Thalassoglobus sp. JC818: one gene and its partner. The protein of the gene in region 2 interacts with the protein of the main gene of each other region in a pairwise test. Links are inferred from orthologs where the notes say so. Each region holds a gene or a part of one and is shown on either strand. Other genes may lie near its edges. The genes, in order: gyrA and AB1L42_RS04810.

Region 1 (6,475 bases), on a different replicon or contig from region 2:
CTGATCCCAACACCTACAAGTGTAGCGCGTCAGGATCGACCATACGAGGAAACTTTCAGAACTTCTGATTCCGAAGATCCTTAGGAAACGTTCTGACCGTCACCTACTTCAATGATCCAAGAAGGATTACTCTTCGGATGCCTTCTTCCCCTTCGGCTTGTCGGCAGCCTCGTAATAACCTTCGCGAGTGTTGAACTCGATCACTTTCTCCAGCTTCTGGCGGATCGATTTCTGCTCTGCGCTCAACGACTTCATCGACAATGGAGACTGTTCTTCGTCATCCTCAATCGTGCTATAAAAATTCCCCGTGCGATACAGCTTGTACTCATGAGTTCGAGCTGTCTCTCCGGCGGAATGCTTCTTCCCTCCGTCGGCCGGGACACCATTTCTGAAGTACCAGCAATAGACCCAGGAACGTGGATTGCCAACTTCACCTTGAAGCTGAGGCCAGAAGCTTTGACCATCAAGCATTAGATTCTCAGGCACCGCAGCCGAGGTTGCGTCCGCTAGAGTCGGCAGGAAATCTGAGAAGTCGATGAGATCCGTATTCACGGTTCCAGCTTCAACCCGCCCCGGCCAGTTAACGATCAACGGAACGTGCGTCCCGTGATCGGTCATGTAACTCTTGCCGCCCCGCCAATCCTTGCCCCGCAGTTCAGAGACGATGGACTCATATGTCCCATTGTCTCCGGTAAACAGGATCAGCGTTTCATCACGCACGTCGAGTTCGTCGAGAGTGGCCACAATCTTGCCGACCATTTTGTCCGCATAGGTCACCATGTCTCCGAAGAACTTCTGAGACTTCTTCGGAGCTCCGGTTTCCGAAACATCGTCAACGCGAGCCTTCGGATCCCACTCCTCCGAATCCGGGGTTGGCTCGAATGGCCAATGCGGAAGAATCATGGGGTAATAAACGAAGAACTTCTGATCTTCAGCCACTTGGCGACGAATAAAATCACATGCGTAATCACTGACGATATCGGGGCCGTACTGCCCTTCTTTGAAGTCTTTCTCTTCGTGATTGATTTCGAGGCCCGGGTTCGGATAGCGGTTGGGTCGACGCGTGACTTGCCAGAGACAGTATTCGTCGAAACCAAAGTGGTTCGGCCCTTCGAATCCTCCTCCCAACTGCCACTTCCCAACGACACAAGTTCGATAGCCGCTGTCCTGAAGAAGGTTTCCGAACGTATAAATACTTGGATCAAGCAATCCGAACTCTACATAATTTCGGCTGTTATAAATCCCCGACATAATTTGTACCCGCGACGGAGTACAAATCGGCTGGCTGAAGCAGTTCTCAAAACGCATTCCGCTGGCAGCGAGTTGATCGAGAGTCGGCGTCTGATAGCTCGCTCCGCCGTTGGCTCCGACACACTCAAACCCCATGTCATCTGCCATGATCAGAATGACATTGGGGGTGGCTGTCGATTCAGCCGGAAGGCAACTTGCAAAGCCAAATTGAAACACCAAAACAATCGTGCAGACCAACATCGAGATCGCACTTGGCGAAGTGACGTTGATCTCTTGAACACTTCGTCTCTCAGAAGCCCCCACGGAACACCGCTGCATCGTCGCCTCGCTTTCTCGAAGTGATCCCGAAACAGCCGATTGACTGAAGACCGAAGCGCTCAGCAGTCGACATATCGATTCAGGAAAAGTTTTGGTGAAAACTCAACCGGTTGAGAACATTCACATCGTGACTTTGCACTCACCAGAACTCAACTCTGTGGGGAATCATGGGCTTGCAAGTGTGCAACAGAGACTCGCTGAAATGCAAGTTTCCTGAACATGTTCAGATTTGGCTTACACTGATTCACACGAGCAAACTCAGCTTTTAATGAGTGAGAACGTGCGAGCGAGTGCACCGGAAATAGCAACTCGCTCTAGTTGCTTTTCGGATCTTCTGAAGAGTCACCCTCTGACGGTTCGTCGTCACTCGCTGAAGGACTCGCGTCGCCATCGAGAACGGCTCCGTCTGCGGGGAGACCTTCCCCTTCTTCGGAACCCGGAAGCGTGACAGCTTCCTCTTCGACTTCGACGACTTCTTCCGGAATTCGAGCGATTGATGCGAGAGTGTCTCCTCCATCCATTTTCATGATGGTCACTCCCTGAGTATTTCGCCCGATAGTGCTAATGTCGGCAGCTCGGATTCGCTGAATCTTTCCTTGAATCGACATCAGCAGCACATCGTCGCCATCCGCAACAGCCAGTGTTCCGATGACCGGACCATTGCGATTGGTCGTTTTAATATCGCGAAGACCTTTTCCACCTCGTCGCTGAAGACGGTACCGCATGTTGCTGTTTGGTGATGAATCGTCATCCTCTTCAGCTTCCACGGCTCCGGCACCGAATGGAGTACGCTTTCCATATCCATTCCGGCAGACAGTCAGAAGCGAGAGATCCGAACTGGCGACAACCATTCCAACGACTTCATCGCCAGTCGAAAGCGAGACACCTTTAACGCCTCGCGAATTTCGCCCCATCGCGCGGGCATCTTCTTCGGAGAACCGAATCGCCATCCCGGTCGAGGTGCTCAAAACAACATTCTCACCGGGAGAAACTTTGACGACATCAATCAGGCTGTCATCTTCCTCGAGTTTAATCGCGATGATTCCGCCCTTCATGGGGCGACTGTACGCTGAGAGGAGAGTCTTTTTGATGTAACCTTTGCGTGTCGCCATCAACAGACTTCGCTCGTCGTCAAATTCACGGACATCAATACAGTCCTGTACACGTTCGCCATCTGCTAGACGCAAAAGGTTCACGAGGGCGCGTCCCTTTGCCGTTCGAGCTTGCAGCGGAAGGTCGTAAACTTTCTGCCAGTAGACTTTCCCCAAGTTGGTGAAGAACAGCAGATAGCTGTGAGTGCTGCTGACAAAGAGATGTTCGATCGGGTCCTCTTCGTCCGATTTGGCCCCTTTCACGCCTTTTCCACCACGGTTTTGAGCTTTATAGATCGAAAGCGGAGTCCGCTTGACGTACCCTCGCTGCGAAATCGTGACCACCATCGGTTCTTCGGTGATCAACTCGTCTTTGTCGACGTCGCCCAATTCTTCATCGCTGATCTCGGTCCGTCGCGTATTCGAGAACTTGCCTTTCAGCGTATCCATGTCCTCTCGAATGACAGCACGGATGTTGTTCTCGTCGGAAAGAAGACGGAGATACTCAGCAATGTTTTCGAGAAGCTGCTTGTGTTCTCCCTGCAAGTTTTCACGTTCGAGATTAGCCAGCGAACCAAGCTGCATGCTGACGATCGCCTCAGTCTGGTTGGCCGACAGCGAGTAGTTTTCGCGTTCGCCAATTTCCAGAACCAGCATTTCGAAACCGTCTTGGCCCAGGGCTCGTGCGACCATCTCCGCCGGGACTTCGATTTCACGCAGGCGAATCTTCGCTTCTGCTCGGCTCGGAGAATTCCGAATGGTCTGAATGACTTTGTCGATGTCAATCTGGGCGATCAACAAACCTTCGATGGTGTGCTTTCTGCGTCGCGCTTCATTGAGCAAGAACTCCGTTCGGCGGCGAATCACCGTCACACGATGCCGGATGAACTCTTGAAGAAGCTCTTTAATATTCAGCGTTTGCGGTCGACTTCCCACGAGCGCGAGCAAAATCACCGACACGGTCGTTTGAAGCGGGGAGTACTTGTAAAGCTGGTTCAGGACGACTTCCCGATCCGCGTCACGTTTGAGATAGATGTGTAGCCGAACCTGCCAGCTGGGGGTCTTGCGGTCGGTATAGTCGACTACTCTCGAAATTCCTTTGACGCGATCTTCTTTGATCAACGCTTCCAGCTTCGATTTCAGACGATCCCTCGTATCAAGGTAAGGAATCTCACGAACCACAATCACGTCCGTGTTCTTTTCGGTGTCGAATTCAACTTTCGCGCGAAGAGTGAGTGTCGATCGACCGGTCAAGTATCCCTGGCGAATACCATAACGTCCGCAGATCACGCCGCCGGTTGGGAAGTCAGGACCGGGCAGAACGCTGATAATCTCATCGATTGATGCTTCGGGATTATCGATCAACAACTGCACAGCGTCAGCGACCTCACCCAGATTGTGAGGAGGAATACTCGTCGCCATCCCGACCGCAATTCCCTGCGATCCATTGACGAGCAGCCCGGGAAATCGAGACGGCAGAACAACTGGCTCTTCACCGCGTTGATCGTAAGTCGGTACATAATCGACGGTATCGTGATCGAGGTCGTCGAGCATCTCCGCAGCTGCCGACGACAATCGTGCTTCCGTATATCGCATCGCAGCTGGGCCGAGCCCGGCGATGGAACCGAAGTTTCCCTGCTTGTCGATGAGAATTTCTCTCATCACCCAGTCCTGCCCCATACGGACCAGAGTTGGATAAATCACACTTTCCCCGTGCGGGTGATAGTTACCCGACGTATCCCCGGAGATTTTCGCACACTTCACACGTCCGGAACTCGGCCCGAGATTCAAATCGTTCATGGCGACAAGAATTCGTCGCTGGGCGGGCTTCAAGCCATCACGAACATCAGGCAGTGCACGACTGACAATGACCGACATCGCGTAAGTGAGGTAACTCTGCCGCATTTCTTCTCGAATATCGAGAGCCTCAATGCGGCCTTGGCTCAGCTCACCGGAATTAGAATTCGAGTCATCTTGATTCGGGTCTTCAGGAGGGGTCAGATCATTCGACAAAGCAGTGCGCTCCTGCGTTCAGTTCAATTCTCAACAGTCAACAGCTTGTTGGCGGCAGATCGAAGCCTGCTCACCGTTCAGGAACTCCCAAAAGCTCCCTAACCCTTTACTGAAAAAGAGTTTTCAGCGATCAGCAACATCTGTTCCGGGTCGTTCAAATTATAGCTGAATGGGAACCGAACAACAACGGACCCAGACGACATTCCGGAGCTTCCCAAACTATTGAGACAAAAGAAGTTACAACTCGGAATTCGAACTGCAAAAGCGTGCAGAATCAAACCCGGGAGCGGTCAACACATCACGGACCGGAAGCGTCTCGAAAACTGCCCGCTCCTCACCCGGAAAACAGGCTGCTGCTTCGTCGATTTTCTCGAATCGAAACTCACCACTAAGCACTCCATTGACGGTCAATTTCGACTCGAAATCGCCTTCCTCAGCAAGTGTCCCGTTACTTCGCACCCCAACGAGGTCGCGGTCAGCCCGAATGATCAAACCCGTTCCCGAAAACTCGACCTGTTTCGCAATTTTCTCAGCGTCGAGCGAATCCGGCGGAGCGATGAACTCCACGATCGCACGCTCAGGATGCACATCGATGACGCTGTCGTTGCCTTGAATCGATAGCAAACCGTACGCTGGCATTCCTTCCGCGGCCCGAATCTCAACGAGTGCCCCGCCCCCCGAAAACGAGGACTGTTCAACAATCAGCGGAACCCGAAACCCAGAAACGACACCGGCGGACAGCGTCAGAAATGATGCAGGAGTATTTGCGAACACATTCTCGAAACGGGCGGTCGTCAGTGGAGACTCAAACGAAATCGCTGGCTTGGTGGTCAAAAAGACGCAGTCCGTCAGCAGGAGTCGCCCAGCATTCAAATTCGAACGGTCCTCAGCACTCAGTCGAATTAATGGCTGTCGAGAATCCCCGGATTCGTCACGGAATAGACAACTCGAACACGTCAGCTGATCCGATCGAATTGTAATCCCAGCTGACTGACTCCTGCTTGATGACTCATCACGAACGATGAATTCAACGTTCTGCAGAACTAGATGCGGTGTCACGATCGGCCCCGAGTTCTGATCAACAACAATCTGCGAACGCGCATTCGTTAGCCCAACGATTCGAATCGGACTCCCGCCGGTGAGTTCGGACATCCGATACGGTCCGATGCTCGTCAGTCGGACGAGACCGTCGGAGTCCGGCGTCGGAAGCACGGGGATCGACTCGGAATTGGAATCTTCAGTTGAAGCGACGTGTTCAGGGAATTCTTCTGCAGCAACCGTTGGAGTTCCTGCGTTTGGATCGTGTTCGTCCAGTTCTGGTTCCTCGGTCTCGGCAGCAATTTGTTCATTCAATTCCAATGGTCCTGGAGAGAGCTCGGCTGGAATCGTCGATGCTTTCAACTGCTCGAGCTGACCGAACCCGAGATGCTGCCGGTTCCACGCGACGACACATGCGATCACGGTCAATAAGACAGCAGCGACGACAGCCTTCTTTCGGGAAGGAGCCTGCCGTTCTCCCAACATGCGAGGTGCAGCCGTTTCGAATGTTTGCACGAAGCGTTTCAGCCGACGTTCCAACTTCGATTGGCGACCTCTTTCAGCGACGAGAACCAGTTCATCAATTTTCAGCTTCCGCAGTGCCGGGTCCGGTCGAGTCATCATGCGGATGCGTCGAGCCAGATCCTCGGAAACATCGGTAGCGAACTCTCGAACGTCAACAATTTCTGAACGTTGATGCTCTGCAAGTTTGGCGAGCGGATCCGCGACGAGATGCGGCGGGCGACCAGTCAGCATCTGCCAGA
Region 2 (6,348 bases):
CCGACGTGGCCACCGTTGAACAGTACCCACGCATGGAGAGTGGAAAAGTGATGTCTGCGACATTGTCACCGCTCGCAAAACAGGCCACCTCCAGCTGATCGGAAGTGACTGAAATCACCTCCAAAGCACAAAAAGGTTTCCCCTCTCTACGAAGGGAAACCTTTATTCATGTCTGGAGATCACATTCTTCTAGAGAAGAAAAACGCGCGCTCTACACGTCCAAATCACGGACGTCGAGGGCGTGCTTCTCGATGAATTCACGTCGCGGCTCAACGTGATCTCCCATCAGAACGCGGAAGATTTCTTCGGCCGCAGCTGCATCTTCGAGGGTCACCTGCATTAGGAGTCGCGTTTCAGGGTCCATCGCTGTTTCAAAGAGTTCGTCGGGATTCATTTCACCCAGCCCTTTGAAGCGGGTGTAATTCAAACCTCGGGAACCCATCTCTCGAAGCGTCGGAACGAGATCTCTTAGCGACTGCAGCTTTCGCGGGTTGTCCGAGTTCTCAATGTGGTACGGAAAGACCTGCTCCGCGTTGACCGGCGGAGGAGTCAAGAAGTCATTGAGCGTCAGTTGGAATTCATCCTGAAGGACTTTAAGCACGCTGTTGATGGTTCGAACTTCAAACAGATCAACAACAGTCAAAGTCGTTTGCTCTTCAATCGATGCTTCTTCCGCTTGTTCGCCGGTGGTTTCTTCTTTCGCTTCACTCGTAGCATCTGCAGGTTTCAGTTTTTCATCCGCAACTTTGTGGTGTCTTCCCTGCTCTTCTTCTTTCTGCAGGAACTCTTCCACATCTTCTTTGGATGCAAACCAGTGATCGATGTTGGCCTGAGTAATTCGGAATCGAGGAAGCAGCCCCTGATCGGTCGAGTGATCGACCGCCAGTCGACGCAATGAGACGCCGCGACGTTCGAGTGCTTCGAGCGGTTCAATGAGATCGCTCAATGTCTCGGCGAGTCGACTCAGCTCAGCACCGGACAATGTCCGTGATTCTCCGGAGACGTCGGTCGCGACCTGTTGATCGGTTTCCGGATTGATCAAATCGGCACGAGGAAGCAGAACGAGTTCGGAGTCCTGGAGCCCAATCTCCAGAAGTTCTCGCATCATCTCTTCATGGGTTTGGACGTAGCGAGGCTTCTGATTCCGCTTCCCTTTTTGAAGCACTCGATACAGCGGCGGTTGCGCGATGTAGACACAGCCTTGTTTCACAAGTTCCCGCATGTGACGGAAGATGAAGGTCAGCAGCAACGTTCGAATGTGCGAACCGTCGACATCGGCATCGGTCATCAGAATGATTTTGCCATACCGACGTTTTGCAATGTCCTGCTCTTCCGCCATCGGGGTGATTCCAACAGCTTTGAAGATCGCAGTCACTTCGGTGTTGGCAAGAACCTTGAGAAGCTGAGCTTTCTCGACGTTCAAGATCTTTCCGCGAAGAGGCAGAATTGCCTGATGGCCGGAATCTCGCCCGGTATCAGCGGAACCACCGGCTGAGTCTCCTTCCACCAGGTACAGCTCAGAAACCGCCAGATCATGGTTTCGGCAATCCCGCAGCTTCTCAGGCAGCCCGCCTGAGCCGGTCTTCGTTTGACTGCGAGCCATGTCGCGAGCCTTCTTGGCAGCTTCGCGAGCTTCGGCTGCTCTCAACGACTTCTGACAGATCGCTTTGCCGATCGATGGATTCTCTTCCAGATACTTCGCGAGGACTTCTCCAACGACAGAGTTCACAGCCCCGTCGACTTCCGGATTCGTCAGCTTAATCTTCGTCTGCGATTCAAACTGCGGGTTCGGAATTCGAACGGTAATGACGGCAGCGAGTCCTTCGCGGAAATCGTCTCCGCTGGGAGTCATATCCTTGAACAGATTGTTCTTCTTGCCGTAGTTGTTGAGTGTTCTCGTCAATGCTGTCTTAAACCCGGAGAAATGAGTTCCCCCTTCCGAGTTCGAAATTCCGTTGGCGAAACATCGAATGCTTTCGGAATAACCTTCGTTCCACTGCAGAGCGATATCGACATCGACCGTTTCGACTGTTCCGGTGATTCGAATCACATCAGCATGTGTGACGTTTTCGGTTCGGTTGATCCACTTCACAAACTCAGCCAGCCCGTCTTCGTAGTGAAACTGATCTGACTGACCGGTACGTTCGTCGGTGATCAGAATACGAACGCCAGCATTGAGGAAAGCACAATCCTGCAGCCGCTTGTGAATGACGTCGTAGCTGAACGTTGTGTTCGGGAAGATCTGTCCGTCGGGCTTGAAAGTAATCTTCGTACCGGTTTGATCCGTTTGCCCGCCCTTGGTCAGATCTTTCACCATTCGCCCGCGTGCGAACTCCATACGGTACTTGAATCCCCCGCGACTGACTTCGACTTCCAGCCATTCGGAACAGGCATTCACAGCTGTGATCCCCACACCGTGCAGACCACCGGTTCCGACTGCGTATGCTTTGCGGTCGAATTTTCCGCCTGCGTGAATCTCGGTGAAGACGACCTCCAGGGCGGACTTCCCTTTATCCTTCATCACGTCGACTGGAATTCCTCGGCCGTCATCGCTGACAGTGATGGAACCATCCCCGTGAATCGTGACGTTCGCCGTTGTTGCGAAGCCGTTGGAGTATTCATCCAGAACGTTGTCTGAAACTTCGTACACCAGGTGATGCAATCCTGCGGAATCCGTGCCGCCGATGTACATCGCAGGTCGATGGCGAATCCCCTCGATTCCTTCCAGGTGCTGAATCGTGTCTGAAGTGTAGTCTTCTGACTGATTTGGCTTGGCTTGATCGCTCATGAATCAATTTCTTGGGTACAAAGTGTGTGTCGAGACTGTCGCTGGGAGAACCAGTTCGAAAAACAGTCTCGAAGAATTACAATGTCGGTTTGCCGCGCAGCTTGAATTTGATGTCTCGCACTTTCAGATCAGCGTGTTCCGTGCGAAATTGTTCGAGGAGTTCATGCTTGCGGAACGAAGCGAGTTCGGACAACAACGCCGAATTAGAAACGACCACCTGCAAAACTCCATTTTTTAGACCAGTCGCTTTTGCCAACTCTGCAAAATCAGCACCGATCAACTTTCTCCAGACTTCCTCAAACTGTCGTCGAGACTGAGTTCGGGCAATACCGCGAAGAGCGATCAACTCGCTCATGAGATCACCGACGGACTTCGGTTCAGTCCGATCATAAGGTCGGCTCCGCTCCTTCGGAATTCGACTCATTTCCGGCTCCTGGTTGAGAACACGTGGCTCTTGCCTGTCGACTCGTTTGCACAGATGAACGTCGTCGCCGTTCGCGTACTCTAGTCATCTCGAGAAAGTGGCATCACCACATAGGTGTAGCTTTCGTCTGTCTTGAAGACCGCAGCACTGTTGCCGTCGACAAGGTTCAGCGACAGCGGGCTGGCAGCGTCCAGAACTCGCAAGAACTCCTGCACGAACCGTGGATCGAAGGTGATGACAATCTGATCCCCTTCGTAGCTGATGGGCAGTTGAATTTTGGATGAGCCAACATCCTGACCAACGCTTGTGAGAGTCAGCGTGCCGCTTTCAAAATTGAAGTCGACGCCTCGACTCTCGTCGTTCGTCACGATCATTGCTTGCCGAACCGCAGACAGAAACGGGCTTGTCACCATTTCGATCTTTTGATGGAACTCGTTCGGAATGACGTCCTGATACCGTGGGAATCGGCCTTCGACGAGTCGTGCGTAAATCGTCGACAAACCAGTTTGAACGAGAATGTCGTTCTGGTGAATGGCGATTTTGATTTCCTGCTCATCGTCGTGGATTGACTTATCAATCAGCGACATCGCTTTCGCAGGCACCACCGGTTGGCTGACTTCCTCGGAGACAGTCCCCTCTGTCGAGCAGTGGGTTTGATAGACCGCCAGGCGTCGACTGTCTGTGGCAGCGAGTGTGAGCTTGTCTCCATCGATTTCGAGGAGAACCCCTCCGAGGGCGTAGCGTGTGCTTTCCACATCCGTCGCGAAGATCGTTCGCTGAATCCCGGTCTTGAGCGCTCTTCCGGGAACGACGAAGTAGCTCTCGTCTTCGAAGGTCGCGACATCAGGGAACTCGACGGGATCTTCGACGCTTAGCCGGAACTCACTTTGGCCTGCCCGTACCCACAATGCTTCCTCATTGACTTCAAGGGTCACTTCGTCGTCTTGAACTTCTCGCAGGATCGCAGTGATTCGCTGATACGGAAGCAGCACATCGCCGACCGAATCTGTTTGGACTTCGAGCAACTCGTAGCGAATCCCGACCTCCTGGTCAGTTCCGAGCAGAGTCGCTTTTCCATCTCCAAGACTCAACTTGATATTCTTGAGGATCTCTTTCGGAGATCGCGTCGGAACAGCTCCACTCACGATTTGGAGTGCAGAGGCCAACAGACTTCGAGAACAGGTCAACTTCATTGTGCTGATTCAGTTTGGAGATGGTTCTGTTATTGACAGCCAGAAAGAGCAAACCTGTCTCTTTCAAGACTCTTAAATAAAATAAGCAGCAGTAGTATCTGTGGACCACTTTTTGTGTTCACGGCGCTGCTTCAGAATTTGCAAGTGTATGCAATTTCTCGATTTAATGCAATTCTCGAGCAGCTGAGCAGCGTCGAAAACCCGTTCGCCAAGCGTGTGTACTTTGTGTCCGAAGTGACGATCAGTGCGGGGGTTAGAAACACCCTTCCTCGCGACCGGAGTAACGCACCACGTTTTGCCGGAGTTTTGCAGTGGCGATCGACAAGTTTTCGACACCACACTCTCTCCGATCGAACGGGGAACACCGATTTGAATCGGGATTTCGCGGTCTCCAGCACTCCTTTGCGAGACTCAGCGAGTGTGCGGTTCGTGACCGTTCCACGTCCGATTTTACGCTTCCAATCCGAAAACTTCGACTCGCTTCGCCAGCTTCGCTGATGTTTCTGTCAGATCCCACGGGACGCGACTGCCCAAGCGTTCTATTCGAAACAATCCCTGTGTTATACACTCTCGGCAAATCGGGTCTGCGGTTGATGAATCTGGCGAGAATTCTGCGAGAAAGATGAGATGAAGACACTCACCAAAGAACTCTGGATGGACATCCCCAAACGACGGCAAATCGTCTCCATTCATCAGCAGGTTGAGGAACTCGTCGCTGAGAGTGGAATCCAGGATGGCCTCGTGCTCGTCAACGCGATGCATATCACCGCGAGTGTTTTCATCAACGACAACGAGTCCGGCTTGCACGCTGACTACGAGCGATGGCTCGAAGAAATGGTCCCCTTCAACGCTGGCAGCGACCCTTCACAAGGAGGCTATCTCCACAACCGAACCGGCGAAGACAACGCAGACGCTCACCACAAGCGTCAAATCATGGGCCGTGAAGTCGTCGTCGCCATCACCGACGGGAAACTCCACCTCGGCCCGTGGGAACACATCTTCTACTACGAATTCGACGGCCGCAGACGGAAGCGAATTCTCGTCAAGATGATGGGGGAATAGGCATCATAACCGTGAGTGAGAAATTCCCCGAGAAGTGGTTTCGTCCTCTTTATGGTCACCCATGTTGGGGAATTGAGTATGGTCGCCAGACAAACTTGTCCATTAACTTTGGGAAGCCATCTCTTGAGATTCGAGAGCCTTTCGTCACAGAGTCACAATCTCAGGTCGTTAGAGACTTTGCATCTCGCAGATTGGTAACTGTGCGCGGGTAATGGTGGCTGTGGCTCTGGTGTTGTTATTGGAAATTGACGCTGAACGACAAGACTCTTGCGACCGGATCATCTTCGACTCGACGCATCGAGAAAGCTATGTCTCGATTGTCGGGGCAGAAGATTGTTTCGTTGTCGGTGAATGAGAAGACTGGTTTCTCAGGTTTTGATTTTGATCTTGGTTGTCAGCTCAGCTGTCGGAGATTTGAACGAGACAGCGCAGAGAGACTCTGGTCACTTTACAGACCGAATGGATACGTCTTGTCGGTACACGGCAATGGGACTCATTGCCATCAACGCAGTACGGATTCTAAGCAGCCGCGAAAATCAATCGAAGATGTCGGACGGTAAGACTATTAAGTCCAAGAGAGTGACCGCAGCAGTTCCACAATCTGCTTTGGAGTAATGCATCCTTCACCGTGGTTAGGCATAAACATCTCGAATTTCTGCGGGTATGATGAACTTCGGCCCTTTGGAACAAGGCTTCTACGGTGAGTTCGATGGTCGCAGGCCCAAGCGTGTTTTGGTAATGGTGATGGGGGAGTAAGCACGCAAAAAGAGGAACAAAATAATCCCAAAGTCGTCATGTGTTTCTGGGAGATACGCAACGATGAAGAATACGGACTTCCGATTTGAACTACGGGTCGCTGATGATGAACCAACAACGACACT

The links.
Region 1: the proteins of AB1L42_RS04810 (region 2) and gyrA interact in binary tests that used the Escherichia coli proteins (3 or more experiments, as listed by UniProt). The link is inferred for Thalassoglobus sp. JC818 from one-to-one orthologs.

What each region holds. Positions count from the first base shown.
Region 1 is NZ_JBFEFI010000008.1:124,638-131,112, forward strand. What follows is about bases 1,684-4,922. They hold gyrA (DNA gyrase subunit A), read right to left. Parts: upstream 4,608-4,922; coding sequence 1,884-4,607; downstream 1,684-1,883. Other genes in these bases: AB1L42_RS20020 (hypothetical protein), read right to left, coding at 4,911-4,922. Also shown: AB1L42_RS20010 (sulfatase-like hydrolase/transferase), read right to left, coding at 127-1,569; more of AB1L42_RS20020, read right to left, coding at 4,923-6,475. UniProt on the Escherichia coli protein: A type II topoisomerase that negatively supercoils closed circular double-stranded (ds) DNA in an ATP-dependent manner to maintain chromosomes in an underwound state.
Region 2 is NZ_JBFEFI010000002.1:68,567-74,914, reverse strand. What follows is about bases 1-3,112. They hold AB1L42_RS04810 (DNA gyrase subunit B), read right to left. Parts: upstream 2,789-3,112; coding sequence 212-2,788; downstream 1-211. Other genes in these bases: AB1L42_RS04805 (DUF721 domain-containing protein), read right to left, coding at 2,865-3,112; infC (translation initiation factor IF-3), read left to right, coding at 1-98. In the rest of the region: more of AB1L42_RS04805, read right to left, coding at 3,113-3,212; dnaN (DNA polymerase III subunit beta), read right to left, coding at 3,293-4,405; AB1L42_RS04795 (secondary thiamine-phosphate synthase enzyme YjbQ), read left to right, coding at 5,033-5,467; AB1L42_RS04785 (hypothetical protein), read left to right, coding at 6,287-6,348. UniProt on the Escherichia coli protein: DNA gyrase negatively supercoils closed circular double-stranded DNA in an ATP-dependent manner to maintain chromosomes in an underwound state.